DNA from 2 places in the Exiguobacterium sp. s78 genome. Region 1 is predicted to be linked to the other one. Evidence: riboswitches for the same ligand, from Rfam matches in the RefSeq annotation. Region 1 holds a riboswitch; the other holds the start of a gene.
The links. A riboswitch is a leader RNA that binds a small molecule or an ion and turns the genes downstream of it on or off. The one in region 1 is predicted to bind S-adenosylmethionine.
Positions count from the first base shown of each region.

Region 2: another riboswitch for S-adenosylmethionine. It lies ahead of KNQ18_RS01275 (methionine ABC transporter ATP-binding protein); the one in region 1 lies ahead of KNQ18_RS00405 (alpha/beta hydrolase).

Region 1 covers NZ_JACSNB010000001.1:64,904-72,934, forward strand. Annotated here, with positions in the region: gene KNQ18_RS00375 (SDR family NAD(P)-dependent oxidoreductase) at 1-591, opposite strand, end outside; gene KNQ18_RS00380 (C40 family peptidase) at 663-1,340, opposite strand; gene rho (transcription termination factor Rho) at 1,696-3,069, shown strand; gene KNQ18_RS00390 (type B 50S ribosomal protein L31) at 3,161-3,406, shown strand; gene KNQ18_RS00395 (DedA family protein) at 3,443-4,093, opposite strand; gene KNQ18_RS00400 (thymidine kinase) at 4,277-4,891, shown strand; gene KNQ18_RS00405 (alpha/beta hydrolase) at 4,964-5,722, opposite strand; SAM riboswitch class I at 5,790-5,891, opposite strand; SAM riboswitch class I at 6,141-6,244, shown strand; gene KNQ18_RS00410 (methionine ABC transporter ATP-binding protein) at 6,331-7,359, shown strand; gene KNQ18_RS00415 (methionine ABC transporter permease) at 7,349-7,999, shown strand; gene KNQ18_RS00420 (MetQ/NlpA family ABC transporter substrate-binding protein) at 8,019-8,031, shown strand, end outside.
Region 2 covers NZ_JACSNB010000001.1:258,306-266,336, forward strand. Annotated here, with positions in the region: gene KNQ18_RS01255 (CAP domain-containing protein) at 1-832, shown strand, start outside; gene KNQ18_RS01260 (GNAT family N-acetyltransferase) at 920-1,417, shown strand; gene KNQ18_RS01265 (MetQ/NlpA family ABC transporter substrate-binding protein) at 1,477-2,292, opposite strand; gene KNQ18_RS01270 (methionine ABC transporter permease) at 2,320-2,985, opposite strand; gene KNQ18_RS01275 (methionine ABC transporter ATP-binding protein) at 2,975-3,988, opposite strand; SAM riboswitch class I at 4,073-4,178, opposite strand; gene KNQ18_RS01280 (aminotransferase class I/II-fold pyridoxal phosphate-dependent enzyme) at 4,241-5,428, opposite strand; gene KNQ18_RS01285 (glycoside hydrolase family 13 protein) at 5,577-7,187, shown strand; gene KNQ18_RS01290 (MBL fold metallo-hydrolase) at 7,452-8,031, opposite strand, start outside.

The DNA.
Region 1 (8,031 bases):
GAACAAGCGTGACTGTTCAAGATTTGCTGCCGATTCGAAACCGGTATGTGTCGCACCTGGGCAGACAACGCTGACTTGAATCCCGTCTTCTGCGAGCTCTTCTGTCAAGCCTTCCGAGAAATGAAGGACATAGGCTTTCGTCGCGTAATAGACACTCAGCCATGGTCCGCCTTCAAATGCAGCCGTTGACGCGAGATGGACGATACGTCCTTTGATTCCGCGTGCCTTCATACGTGAGGCATAGACCTTCGTCACATGCGTCAATGCCTCGATGTTTAAAGCAATCATTCGAGACTCGTCTTCAAACGAGGTCTCAAGGAAGGAACCGAAAACGCCGATTCCAGCATTGTTGATGACGCAGTCGACCGGAATGTGTTCCGTTGCCCGAAACAGTGCCAGACGATGCGTCCGCTTCGTTAAGTCATACGGAAAGACGGTTGCCGTTCCCCCGAGTCGCTCGACATGGAACTTCGTTTCGAAGAGTGCTGTCGCATCGCGTCCGACGAGCAGGACGTGATCCCCTTGTCGTGCATGCAGATAAGCGAATTCACGACCAAGACCTCTTGAAGCACCTGTGATTAAGACATGCATCCTATTTCCTCCTTATGAATGAGATGAAAAAAAGCGATCGAGCCAATGCTCAACCGCTTTGAGATGATGAATTATAGGTAAGATCCTGCGCCGACAAGGCGTGAACCCCAGTACCCTGATTTGAAGCTTGAGTATTTAACGCCACCTGTTTCTGAGTTGACCATGCTTGACTTGCTTGTTGCGATCCCAACGTGCTGAATGCCGCTACCGTGTGAGAAGAAGACAAGATCTCCTGGTTGTACTTTTGAAACACTGACTTTCTTAGAAGAAGAATATTGTGAAGAAGACGTACGTGGCAATGTTTTACCAGCCGCTTTCTTGTACACGTAGCTTGTGAAACCAGAGCAGTCGAATCCACGAGTCGTCGTTCCGCCCCATACATAAGGTGTACCTTTATGTTTTGCTGCTTCGCTCAGGATTTTCGTCCGTTTAGAAGAAGAGCTCGTTGATTTTTTAGCGCTAGAAGATGATTTGTATGTCTTTGTGTACTGTGAGTAGACATAGCGTGTTTTACCGCCGTATGAGATTTTTGTCCAGCTGCCTGATTTGCCTTTGTATGTAAAGACTTGACCAGCGTTGACTTTCCCGACGATGCTTGCTTTCGTAGAAGGTGCTGTCCGAACACGAAGACCGTTGTCCGTGATCTTGACTTTCGTGACTGTCGCTGCTTCAACTTTACCTGTACCCACTGATGTAAAACCTGAAACCACTAAGGCTGCCGTCGCGATCGATGCTAGAAAACGTTTCATGTTAAGAATTCCTCCGTTTAAATGTAGTGTGTTGCGTCCGTAAGTTATATGATGAAATCATTAAGTGTGTGATTAAGCAGTCTACCTTACAACTGTGTAAGAATTTTGTCTGCAGGAATATCTTAGCACGAGCACACTTGAAAACGTTTTTTCAGTTAGAAGACAAAACAGATGCTTTTGTAACATAACTGAAATAATATCCTTGAATATTACAAAGTAAGAAACGCAGAGGATTGTTGACGACGAATTAAAAAAAATATGATACCTTTAGTTCACGAATAAAATTACATACCTCCTGATGTATGTATGGAAGTATGCTGAATGCAGTTGAATTTATAAAGAATAGGTGAAGAACATGCCAACAACTGATAAAAAAGATAAACCAGAACGCTCCTATACACTGGCTCAATTGAGCCAACTGACATTAAAAGAACTCTATGAAATCGCAAAGACGAAGAATGTCCCACAATACCGGGAAGCCCGTAAACGCGAGTTGATGTTCAAGATTTTAAAAGCACAGGCTGAATCGACTGGTCTTTATTTCCTCGAAGGGGTACTCGAAGTCATCCCTGGCAATCCACAAATGCAAAACGATGGTGGCTTTGGCTTCCTTCGTCCTATCAATTATTCCCAATCCTCTGAAGATATTTATATCGCAGCATCTCAAATCCGACGCTTTAATCTACGTAATGGTGATGTCGTCACAGGTAAAGTCCGTCCGCCGAAGGAAAACGAACGGTTCCAAGGATTACTTAGCGTGGAAGCCGTCAACGGTGAAGCACCGGATACAGCCCGTAACCGTCTATTCTTCCCGGCACTGACACCGATCTATCCGGATCGTCTAATGCGACTTGAGACAGAACCACGCCATCTATCCGTTCGTGTCATGGATATGATCGCACCGGTTGGGTTTGGTCAACGTGGTTTGATCGTCGCACCACCAAAAGCAGGGAAGACATCACTCCTCAAAGAAATCGCAAATTCGATTCAGGAGAATCATCCGGATGTCGAACTGATCATTCTCTTGATTGATGAGCGACCTGAGGAAGTAACAGATATTGAGCGCTCGGTTCCGGGAGCAGACGTTGTCAGCTCGACGTTTGACGAAACACCAGACAACCACGTCCGGATTTCTGAGCTTGTCCTCGAGCGGGCGATGCGACTCGTCGAACACAAGAAGGATGTCGTCATCTTGATGGATTCGATCACACGTCTAACACGGGCCTATAACTTAACGGTACCGCAAAGCGGTCGGACGCTCTCAGGGGGGATCGACCCGGCTGCGTTCCATAAGCCAAAACGATTCTTTGGGGCAGCGCGAAACATCGAACACGGTGGTAGTTTGACGATTCTTGCGACAGCTCTCGTTGAGACAGGATCGCGCATGGATGACGTCATCTATGAGGAATTCAAAGGGACGGGCAACATGGAGTTGCATCTTGATCGTAAGCTGTCAGAGCGTCGGATCTTCCCAGCGATCGACATTCGGAAGTCCGGTACACGGAAGGAAGAACTGTTGCTTCCGAAAGAGCAACTCGATGCGCTTTGGACGATTCGCCGGACGATGAATGAGTCGAACGAGTTCGTCGATACGTTCCTGCGTAAGATTCGCGATACGAAAAATAATGAAGAATTTTTCGTTGAACTCGAGAAAGAAAAGAAGAAGACGGTCCGACGCGCACCGGCTAAACCGCGTACCGTCAAGAAGGAAACGACGACGGAAAAATAACTATTGCGACGCGTAAAAAAATCGTTTAGTATAGGAAGGTAACTTACTCTGGCTCAGCAAATGAACCAGGGCGGAAGGAGAGAAATCAACCATGAAACAAGGAATTCACCCTAACTACAACAAAGTAGTATTTATGGATTCAACGACTGAGTACAAATTCTTAAGCGGTTCTACTCGTTCTTCGAACGAAACGATCACTTGGGAAGATGGTAACGAGTACCCACTCATCCGTGTGGATGTGTCTTCAGACTCGCACCCATTCTACACAGGTCGTCAAAAGTTCAATGCGGCAGATGGTCGTGTCGATCGCTTCAACAAAAAATACGGCCGCAAGTAATCACTTGTTGGTTCTTAAAAAAACAGCCTGCCTCCATTATGGAAGCAGGCTGTTTTTGTATAGACTGAATTGTGAACGATACGCGAGATACGTCTTCAAGACGAAGGAGAAGGCGATTCCACCGGCAATCCCGATTAAATACGGCATGACTTCCGGATGTGCCAAGATATAGTCCATGACTTTGTGGAACGAGAGATGACGACCGACGAAGTAGCCGGCGCCTAAGAACACGCTGATCCAAATCAACGCACCTGTATACGCATAACTCGCAAACACGCGAAACGGCATTTTCGAGACACCTGCAAAAAAGGCGGAGAGTTGGCGGAGACCAGGTATGTAGTAACCGATGATCAAGACCGATTTCCCGTAACGACGAAATCCGGCTTCAGCGGAAAGAATATGTTTTTCTGAGATACGCATTTTCGGTCCGACGCGGTGTAATAGTGGCATACCGAGTTTTAATCCGAGTAAATAGCTGATCGTCATCCCGATACAACTGCCGGCGTAAGCGGCGAGAATCGTACCGACGAGTGGTAGATTGCCTTGATGCATCCAAAAACCGGACAGGACGAGCAGGGTCTCATCAGGAACCGGCAATCCCACGATACCACCTGCGAGAAGGACGGAGAGACCAAGGGCACCATATTGGTGCAGGATGTCATGTAAGAGATGATGAATCGGGGACACCTTCTTTCGTGAGAGTCTTCTTCTTCAGTGTACAGGAAATAGGGGACGGTTGGAATGAAAGGACAAAAATTCTAGGTAAAGAAAAAATGAATTTTGATTTCCGGAAGTCAACCCTTTTTCTCGATACCGTTTCGGGCTATACTCGTTAAAGTGACTATTTTTAGAGGACGGTGTCGGACGATGATGCATGTAATAAATCAGTACGGCTGGATCGAAGTAATTTGTGGCAGTATGTTTTCCGGGAAATCGGAAGAGTTGATTCGTCGTGTCAGACGGGCGCAGTACGGCAAACTGCCCGTTCAAGTATTCAAGCCGGCAATCGACGACCGGTACCATGAAGAGCATGTCGTCTCTCATATCGGCAACTCCGTCGTGGCGATTCCGATGGCGACGAGTCGTGATCTCTACGCAGCAGTAGCGGAGGAAACACAAATCGTTGGAATCGATGAAGTTCAATTCTTTGATGATGAGATCGTACAAGTCATCGAAGCACTCGCACAAGACGGAAAACGTGTCATTTGTGCGGGTCTTGATCAAGATTTCCGGGCAGAGCCATTCGGCAAGATGCCGGAATTACTGGCGCGCGCAGAATTCGTGACGAAGCTGCAAGCCATCTGTCTTTCATGTGGTGATCCGGCTTCCCGAACACAACGGTTGATTGATGGAAAACCAGCGAACTACGATGATCCGATCATTCTAGTCGGCGCTTCAGAATCGTATGAGCCACGGTGCCGCCATTGCCATGAGGTGCCTGGAAAACCGAAGCCGCTCCAATCGGTGCAGCACCAAGAAAATTAAAAAAGACGAACCGGTCGCGGTCGTCCTTTGATGTAACAGCTATTCGCTTCTAAGTGAATAGCTGTTTTTTTATTATCCCGTTTCCTGTGAGAACCGGCTTGAGCGTTCGATAAAACGGATCGTCTCACGAACGATCAAATCCTGATCATGATCGAGGGTCGCGACGTGGTACGAGTTCAGTAAACAGTAGCTTCGTTTATCATTCGTTCCGATGTGCTGATGCAGATAATCCGAGCTCGACGGCGGAACGACGTGATCGGTCGCCGAGTAGAGAATTAATGTCGGCAGAAGGATCGATCCGAGGCGTCCTTTCGTCTCATCCATCAGACGGACGAGTTCGAACGCACAACGACTTGGAACGAGGTCATAGATGATTTCGAAAGCAGACCGTTTGATGTCCGGTGCGCCTTCTGGTAAATACTCTGGACCGTCCTCGAACGAAAGTGCTTCATAGGATGGAACGGAGAGTGCGGCATTGATCGTAATGATGCCGGCGAACGGAATGCCGTCAGCGGCGAGTGACAGTGCAAGCGTCGCACCCATCGATTGACCGATGACGAAGACTTGATCGCATGTTTCTTGTAAACGTTCATAGCCGTCTTTCAGGCTTTGCTTCCAACATCGAGCAGTCGATTGTTCAAACTCGCGGACGTTCGTTCCATGTCCACGTAAGCGCGGGGCATAGACGGTAAAACCTTCAGCAGCGAATGCTTCACCGACGTCGCGGACACTTTGCGGAGTGGCATTAAAACCATGACAGATTAGAATGCCGATCGATCCCCCTTGAAAATAAAACGCTTCAGCACCAGTCAATACAGGATAGTTCATCATTACTATTTTTCCTCCATTCATGAAAAAAACTCGTCGACGTCACTGCTTGGACGCCCACGAGTTTTTCACCGTATCATCCAAAGCCGCGCTTTGCTGGTCGGAGCACCTTACAGATTGCAGGTTGCCGTGAAGTCATAGAGCCAGGTCTCTCGTTCACTCTTGATAAATATCATATTGGAATTGTCGGAATAATCATTGAAACGATGGTAGCACGACCAAAAATGACTTGTCAAATCTTTCTTGACGAATCATGATCCGTTGAGTAAGCTAACTCATAACTTGTTCATCCATCGATATGCGACAAATGGATTATTTTTGCAAAGTTGGTTGACTTTTAAAGTTTCGACCCGTAATGTAAAAATTAGTTTTACGACATAAGCAACAACGCAACAACACACATACGAATTTCATACCGCAATACTTATCCAGAGAGGTGGAGGGACTGGCCCTACGAAACCTCGGCAACAGACTCATTATGAGCACTGTGCCAATTCCATCAGACAGATGTCTGAGAGATGAGTGGAGTGGATTCTGCCACTGTGCGGATCCAGGTCTCTTCTTGTTTCTCAAGAAGGGACCTTTTTTGTTGAATGAAGGGGGAAAACGGAATGATCGCATTTCATCAAGTCAAAAAAACGTACGTCACGAAAGATCAGACGATCGCAGCGCTCGACGGTGTCGACCTGACGATCGAAAAAGGCGAAATCTTTGGTGTCATCGGCTTTAGCGGTGCCGGAAAAAGTTCACTGCTCCGCTGTGTCAATCTATTAGAACGACCGACGTCAGGAACGGTGACGGTCGATGGAGAAGATTTAACGCAACTGTCTCCAAAAAAATTGCGCCATGCAAAACAACGGATCGGGATGATTTTTCAGCACTTCAATCTATTGAATGCGAACACGGTCTTTACGAATGTCGCGAAACCACTCGTTCTCGCAGGCGTCAAGAAAGACGAAATTCGCCGCCGGGTGACGGAGTTACTCGAATTCGTCGATCTCGCTGACAAGGCGGATCATTATCCGGATCAATTGTCGGGTGGGCAGAAACAGCGCGTTGGTATCGCCCGGGCACTCGCGACGCAACCTTCCGTCCTCTTATGTGACGAAGCGACGTCAGCACTCGATCCCCAAACGACCCATCATATTCTCCAGTTATTAAAACGTATCAATGCGGAGTACGGGATCACGATTCTCTTGATCACCCACGAGATGGGCGTCATTCGTGAAATTTGTGACCGGGTCGCCGTCATCGAAGCTGGAAAGTTGATCGAGTCAGGAACGGTCTTCGACGTCTTTTCGAATCCAAAGACCGAGACAGCGAAAAACTTCGTTCGCTCCGTCATGCACGACGAGATTCCAGCATCGATTCGCCAGTTGATCGAGTCCCGGAATGCGAATCCGATCTATAAGATTCATTTCCTCGGACATCACACCGGGCAGCCGCTCTTGTCACAAGTCGCGAAACGCTTTGACGTCGATGTCAACATCTTGCACGGTAGCATCACGGAGTTGCAGGAGACACCGTTTGGCACTCTGCTCGTTGAACTGATCGGTGAGCCGGCTGAAGTAAAACGAGCGTTACACTACATCGATCAGGCACAGGTGACGGTCGAGGAGGTACTTGCCCATGCTAGTTAACTACAGTGATATCTGGACAGCATTTTTACAGACGATGACGATGGTATCCGTTTCGCTCTTATTCTCGACATTGATCGGTTTACCACTCGGGATCCTGCTTGTAGTCACGCGAAAAGGCGCATTGCTTGAAAATGTCCCGCTGTTCACGTTCTTCAACAGTATCGTCAATATTTTCCGCTCGATTCCGTTCATCATCTTACTCGTCGCGATCATCCCGTTGACACGGTTGATCGTCCAGACGTCGATCGGAACCGAAGCCGCAATCGTCCCGCTCGTCTTTTACGCTGCACCGTACATGGCGCGTCTGATCGAGAGTTCTTTACTCGAAGTCGATAAAGGCGTTCTTGAAGCAGCAGAAGCGATGGGCGCAACACCGTTTCAAACGATTTTCCGCTTCCTCCTACCGGAAGCACTCGGTTCACTCATCCTGAACTTAACGATCGCGACGGTCGGCTTGATCGGGGCGTCAGCGATGGCAGGTGCGATTGGAGGCGGTGGTCTCGGTGACTTAGCGATCACCTATGGTTATCAACGATTCGACACGAAAGTCATGATCATCACGGTCGGGATTCTCGTCATCTTAGTCCAAGGCTTACAGACGACAGGCAACATCGTCGCACGAAAAATTAGAAGACATTAATCAAGGGAGCGATTCAGCCATGAAAAAAGCAG
Region 2 (8,031 bases), 190 kb from region 1:
CTACGAAAACATTCCAATGGAACAAGCAGAAGCCGATTACCCGAAAAGCGGCGGCAAGCTGATTGATCGATATAGCAGTGAGTATCCGGGATACGACTGGGAAGTCAGACGGACATCAACGGAGGAATTCGTCGCCTTGACGAAGGATGGTAAGGACTACGGGAAGTATCGTTTCAAGAACGGGGTGACGACGCAAGGCGCGGTCTTGAATAAGGATACGGAATCTTCCTTGAAGAAAAAAGGGTGGACCGCAGTGAAGTCCTACCGTAAAGGCAACACGAACTACATGTTGAATCTGGATCATGCCGCCGTCTATGAGAAGAAAGGCAATTACGTGACATATTTCTTCGATCAACATGACGGCAATAAAGTCAAAGCGACGCTTGCGATTCCAAAAGACGTCGAAGCGAAGAAAAAAGGCTTCTACGGTACGGCGTCGAATGCGTTACGAACGACAGATGAGAAACTGATGCTTCGGTTGATGAACTGGGAACGAGCCGACTATAAATTAAATCCATTAGCACCGTACACGGCACTGAAGCCGGTTACACGTGGTCACAGCGAAAACATGGCGAAGAATAATTTCTTCTCGCATACGGATCCACAAGGGCGTGACCCGTTCGATCGAATGGAACAAGGTGGTATCAAGTTCATGGGAGCCGGTGAGAATCTCTCAATGGGCTATCCGAACGTCTTTGCGGCGCATTGGGGTTTGATGAACTCAAAAGGACACCGCGATAACATCCTTCAAAAGAGCTTCAAGCAGGCGGATGTCGGTGTAGCATTCCGAGATAATTCACCGTACTTCACGATTAATTTCCGAACACCTTAAATAGAAGAATGGAGGACGATATCGCTCGATGTCGTCCTCTTTTTTACGAGTTAGTTCGTTCTATACTACAGGTAGGAGGTGGAGCAGTTGAAAATACGTCGATTGACGGTTGAAGATGCAACTCTTTACAAAGCACTGCGGTTAGAAGCCTTACGAAACCATCCGGAAGCATTCGGTTCTGATTACGAAGCAGAAAAAGATCGACCCATCGAACGGTACGCAACTCGTCTTGAAAGCGAACAGTCGATGACGTTCGGTGCGTTTCATGAAAATGAACTCGTCGGTGTCGTCACGATCGTCAACTTAGAGCCGTTCAAGATGCGACATCGAGCGAATCTATTTGCGATGTACGTCGCGCCAAGCGCCCGAAAGCAACAGGTCGGACGACAACTCGTACAAGAGGCATTACGTACATTAAAGCAGCATCCTGTGATTGAGCAAGTCCATCTCTCGGTCGTCCGGACGAATGAAGCTGCTAAAGCGTTGTATCGATCACTTGGTTTTGAATCATACGCGATTGAACCGCGGGCGCTGAAAATCGATGATACCTATCATGATGAAGAACTGATGTGGTATCGGTTCTAACACAAAACGACCGGAATTCAAAGAGAGGTGATCTCGTTGAATTCCGGTCGTTTTTTACATCAGTTTGCCCATTCAGGTTTACTGAAGCCCTTGAATGATTTTTCGATGACTGTATTGAAAGCGTCCGATTCGACGGCTGCTTTTAAGTCTTTTGCGACTTGTTTGTCCGCATCTTTCGTTTGGACAGCGACGAGGTTACGGTATTGTTCGTCCATCGTCTCAAGCGCTAACGCATCAAGTAAGTCGAATTTCGCAGCAAGTGCGAAGTTCCCTGGAACGGCTGAAATGTCGACACTTTCGACGGCGCGTGGCAATTGAGCCGCCTCGAGTGGTTTAATGACGAGTTTCTTCGGATTCTTGACGATATCTTTCTCTGAAACGGTTAGTGGATCGACATCCGGCTTCAGTTCAATCCAGCCTTGTTCCGCAAGTAAGTTCAGTGCTCGTGCTTGGTTCGTCGGATCATTCGGCGTCGCGACTTCAGCACCTGTCTTGACGTCGTCAAGTGTCTTCGCTGTCTTGCTGTATAGTCCCATCGGTGCTGTTGGAACCGTGATGAGTCCTTTTAAATCGAGGTTCTTTTCTTTAGAAAACGTCTTGAGATAGATCGAGTGTTGGAACAAGTTGGCGTCGATGTTCCCGCTACCGAGGACGATATTCGGTTGGATGTAATCGCTGAACTCGACGATTTCGACTTTATAGCCTTTCTTTTCGAGTTGTGGCTGGATCGCTTGTTTGACCATGTCGCTATACGGACCACTCGTCGCACCAATCTTGATCGTCTTGTCTTTTTCATCAGCACTGCTGTCTCCACATCCCGCGAGGACTCCTGCACCAAGTAAGGCTGTTGCTAAAAAGGCATATCGTTTTTTCATGATTCCACTCTCCCTTTGTATGTATGATTAGCGTTTATCTGTTTTTCGCGCCAGTTGATTGCCAAGTGCTTGAATACTTTGAACGATGACGATGAGCACGACGATCGTCACGATCATGATGAGATTATCGTAGCGATAGTAACCGAAACGGATCGCGAGGTCACCGACACCACCGCCGCCGACGATACCAGCCATCGCTGAGAAGCCGATTAAGCTGATCGTCGTTAATGTGATGCCCTGAATGATGCCAGGGAGTGCTTCCGGTAAGAGGACACTGACGATGATCCGCAAGGGTTTCGCCCCACATGCTTCTGCTGCTTCAATCAAACCAGGCGGAATCTCGCGGAGTGATGTTTCGACAAGGCGCGCGAGAAACGGAATCGCTGCGACACTAAGGCTGACGGACGCTGCCGTCGGACCGATCGTATTGTCGAGTAAGAACTTCGTTAATGGAATGAGGGCAACCAGCAAGATGATGAACGGTAGCGACCGGACGATGTTGACGACGAAGTCAAGAACACGGCGGACGGCAAGGTTTTGAAAAAATAATCCCCGGTCGGTGACGAACAAGAGAATTCCGAGCGGAATCCCGACGACCAATGCGAAAGCAAGTGAAATACCAACCATCCATGCTGTCTCGCCGAGTGCCTTCAAGAGCTCCGGTAACATCGTTTGAATACGATCAAGCCACATCCTGAATCACCTCGAGTGCGTGAAGTTCCGTCGCGAGCCAGTCAAGGGCAGGAGCGATTTGATCGGATGATCCCGTCAAGCTGACAATCAGGACACCGAAGGCGACGTCTTGAATGTAGTCGACCTTGCCGTGCAAGATGCTGACTGAGATATCGTAACGGCGGATCGCTTCTGATAACGTACTTTCACCGGTCTTCTCGCCTGTGAACTGCAAGCGGATGATCTTACCTGGGGTTGCCTGTAAGATGCGTTCCGGCAATTCGATTTGTAATGCCGTATCGACATAATGTTGCGTCACCGGATGCTTAGCTTGACTGAACAAGTCATAGGTTGAGGCGACTTCGACGACTTCACCTTGCGACATGACCGCGACGCGATGGCAAATCTGTTTGACGACATCAATCTCATGCGTGATGAGGACGATCGTCAATCCGAGTCGTTCATTCAAATCCTTCAGCAGTTCAAGAATCTGTAGTGTCGTAACGGGATCAAGAGCGGATGTCGCTTCATCACATAACAAGACGGTCGGATTGTTTGCGAGTGCCCGGGCAATCCCGACGCGCTGTTTCTGCCCACCGCTTAATTGACTCGGGAAGTTCGTCTCAAATCCTTCAAGTCCGACGAGCGAGACGAGTTCGCGAATTCGCTCCGGGAAATCTGCACGTTTGACGCCAGCGGCCTTGAGTGCAAAAGCGATGTTATCCGCGACGTTGCGTGACTGGATCAATTGGAAATGCTGAAAGATCATTCCTGTCCGCAAGCGAAGTTGACGTAAATCTGCTTTTGACATCCCGCCGAGCGAGACACCGTCGACCTTGACGGTTCCTTGTGTTGGATGCTCGAGCCCGTTGATCAGGCGAAGCAACGTACTTTTACCGGCACCAGACTCACCGATGATTCCGAAGATTTCTCCTTTTTGGATCGTCAAATCGACATCCCGTAATGCAAAAATCGGGGTCCGGTCTCGAACGAACCGTTTTGTAATGTGTTTGAATTCAATCATCCGCTCATCTCCTCATACAAAAAAAGTCGCTTTTTCCTAGTAGCAGAGCAACCAGAAAAAAGCGACGAAAGTGTAAGATTTCGTAACTTATCTCTCAGAATGAAAATCATTCTGTAGGATGTGGCACCGTTCCTTACAGGTGGTTGCCGGACGTCGTTGGGCCTAATCCCTCGGTCGCTCTCGATAAGTAGTTATGCTGTTGGGATTTACTTTAACGGAAATGATTCCCATCTGTCAAATGTTTTTTCAGAATTATTCCGCAACAGGTGTCCGGAACAGGTTGAGCGTTCCGATTCGATCGACGGCTTCTTCTAGACGTTCGACGTCAGCAATCAAGCTAATCCGGACGTAGCCTTCACCGTATTCGCCGAAAAATGATCCCGGGGTCACGGCGACGTGTGCTTCGTCAAGTAGATGATCGGTGAAGCTTTGGGACGTGTAACCTTCTGGAACAGGAAGCCAGACGAAGAAGGAACCGCCTGGGCGTGGACCACTCCAACCAATCGCATCGAGTTTTGCGAACAACGCATCGCGTCGTGTTTCATACAAGCTACTTAACTCACGGACGCACGTTTGGTCACTCGTGAGGGCAACGGTCGCCGCATGCTGAATCGGTGTGAAGGCACTGACGTAGAGATGTTCTTGGTATGTTTCGATGCTTGAGATGACGGACGGATTTCCGATCGCGAAGGCAATCCGGAAGCCGGACATGTTGAAGCGTTTTGAGAGTGAGAATAGCTCGATCCCGACGTCTTTTGCCCCTTCCGTCTGCAGGAAGCTTCGCGTCGGACCATCGAAACTGATGCCGCCGTATGCTAAGTCATGGACGACACAGATATCATGGGCATCGGCGAAAGCGACTGTCTGTTCGAAGGCTTCTGCCGTCGCGGTCGCACCCGTCGGATTACTCGGGTAGTTGAGGAACAACATCCGGGCACGCTCGACGTCCGTCGTATCAAGTAAGTCGTAATCCGGTAAGAAGTTATTTTTCTCAAGTAACGGAAGCGTGATCGGGAATGCGCCAGCAAGTGCTGCGCCAGACAGGTAATCCGGGTATCCTGGATCCGGAACGATGACACCTTCTCCAGGGTTGACGATCGTCTGCGGTAAGGCGACGATGCCGGCTTTACTGCCGAGGAGAATTGCGACTTCCGTTGCCGGATCGATTGTGACACCGAATTCAGTCGCATAAAAGCGCGCGACGGCTTGCTTTAGAAAATCATGTCCACGAAACGGTGGATATTGAAGGTTCGTTGGCTCGTCGATGGCTTGTTTTAAGGCATCGAGAATATGTACAGGCGTCGTCTGGTCGGGTGTTCCTTGACCAAGTGTGATGACATCGTGTCCGGCAGCTTTCACAGCACCGATTCGGTTCGCGAGTTCAGCGAAGACAGGAGCAGGAAGCCGATCAATGGCGATGGATGGAGCGAAATGTTTCATGGATGAATGCCTCCTTCGTGGTATTGTCGTCAAGGATAACGAATATTCAGTCAAAAGAAAAGAACTTTTTCGAAATTCAAAAAAATTGTCGGATAAACAGGTACAGATAAGTGGAGCGGGAATAAAGAGTAGGGAGAGGAGTGGGAAGATGAAGCGAGCTAACTGGAAAGAGGCAGTCGTCTATCAAGTCTACTGGCGTAGCTTTAAAGATTCGAACGGGGATGGGATCGGTGATTTGCGAGGTGTCATCGATAAGCTTGATTACATCGCTTCACTGGGTGTCGATGTCGTGTGGTTGAATCCGTGTTATCGTTCCCCGGACGTCGATAACGGCTATGATATTGCCGATTATTACGAGATCATGGAAAAAGCGGGAACGATGGGAGATCTCCAGGAGTTGATCACGGCCGCTCATGCCCGAGGATTAAAGGTCATTCTCGATTTAGTTGTGAACCATACGAGTGACCAGCATGACTGGTTCCGTCAGTCGCGAGAGCGGATTAACGATAAGGATGACTGGTACATCTGGCAGGATGGTACGAAAGAGACGCCTCCGAACAACTGGCGCTCGTACTTTGCGCCAAGCCCGTGGACGTGGAGTGAAGAACGCGGGCAGTATTATTTTCATTCCTTCGCCAAAGAACAGCCCGACTTAAACTGGGAGCACCCAGCTGTGAGGCAAGCGATCTACGATATGATGAACTGGTGGATCGCTCAAGGGATCGACGGCTTCCGGATGGATGTCATCAACTTGATCAAAAAACGGTCGTTTGAAGATGTCGCCAATCCGTTTGATCTCTCGTACCTTGGAAATCAGCCCGGCGTGCATGACTTTTTGCAGGAGATGCATGCGAATGTTCTTGCTGGTAAAGACTTGTTTACAGTCGGTGAGATTCCGTTCGTCGGTCCAGAAGACGGGCTGTTATATGTCAGTGAAGACCGAGAAGAACTCCGGACGCTGTTTCACTTCGAGATCGCGGACGACATGGAGGCGATGGATCTTTTACGGTTCAAGGAAATTCAGAAACGCTGGTACGATGTCTTATACCCACTAGGCGTCAATTCACAGTTCTTGAACAATCATGATCACACACGACAAGTGACCCGCTTCGGCAGTGAACGGTACCGCGTCGAGAGCGCGAAACTACTCGGTTTGATGTTGCATACGTTACCGGGCATTCCATACGTGTATCAAGGAGAAGAGATCGGGATGACGGGGATTCGCTTCTCGGATCCGTCGCTCTATCAAGACGTCGCCTTTCGAAATCGATACGCGGAGCGCGTCGCTGGTGGAGAGGATCCAGAGGTCGTACTCTCGTCGATGCAGTTACTTGCCCGTGATAACTCCCGCACACCGATGCAGTGGGACGGTACACATGCAGCTGGCTTTACGAGTGGGAAACCATGGTTAGCCGTCAACCCGAATTATACGGACATCAATGTCGCGCAGGCAGAAGCCGATCCATCGTCCGTGCTTGCTTTTTACAAGTCGCTGATTCAGATGCGAAAGCAACATCCGATCATGGTTTACGGCACGTACCGAGACTTGGCACTCCATGATCCGTATCTCTATATTTATGAACGGGAACTAGAGGGAGAGGTCTGGCGGATCGTCCTCAACGTACATGATGAACCGATGCAGACCGCCCTCATTTTACCGCATGAAAAATTGTTCGTATCAAACTATCCGGATAGCCCGGATATCTTGCGTCCCTACGAAACACGCGTCTATCGTTATTCTGTTGCAGAACAGAATTGAACCACTGGACGAAAAAATGGGGTTAACTCAAAAAAAGAATGACGCGTCTTTTCACGCCCTTTCCTCAGGCGAGACACAAGCCCCGTTTTCCTGCTTCATTCAAGCAGGAAAACGGAGCTTGTTTGTCTCTGAAGCGCATAAATGCGCTTATTCCTGTAGGAATGGCGTGCGACGCGTCATTCTTTTTGTTATGAGATAAGGGTGGCAGAATGAAAATCTGCCACCCTTATCTTTGGAAAGACTGACTTATGATACAGTCCCATTTTAAGTGTGTGATTTGAATGGAGATGATTTTTTCGTCTGTAAGACCTGAGAGAATCGATCGACAGCTTGGCGCATCTCGTAACTCGGTCCGAGAATGAGGGGACCGTGTCCGACGGCAAGAATATCTGGAGATAGTTCCGTCAGTTGATCAGCCGAACGAAGGGCGACGTCCGGATCCCATGTTGCGAGTGCGGGGAACGGGAATTGCCAACGGACATCACCGGAGACGGCAAGTCCCCCTTGTGTCTGAAAAGCATCCCCGGCGATCAACGTCCGGCTTCCTTCATGCCAAAGCGAGATCGAACCAGGTGTATGACCGGGTGAGGCGATGACACTGAGACTTCCGACTTGTTGACCACTCTCGAGCAATCGATCTGGTCGTGTTTTGATGTTTTTCGGAATACCCCCTTTTAAGGGTGTCGTTTCGCCTTCTCGTAGCGTCTCATCCCCGCTGAGCAATGCAGCATCTCGGTAACTGATACAGACTTGAGCGAGAGGGAAGGCGTTCGCAAGGAAGTCCAGTGAGCCGACATGATCGGCGTGCGCATGAGTCAGAATGATCGCACCGAGTGGTTTCTCT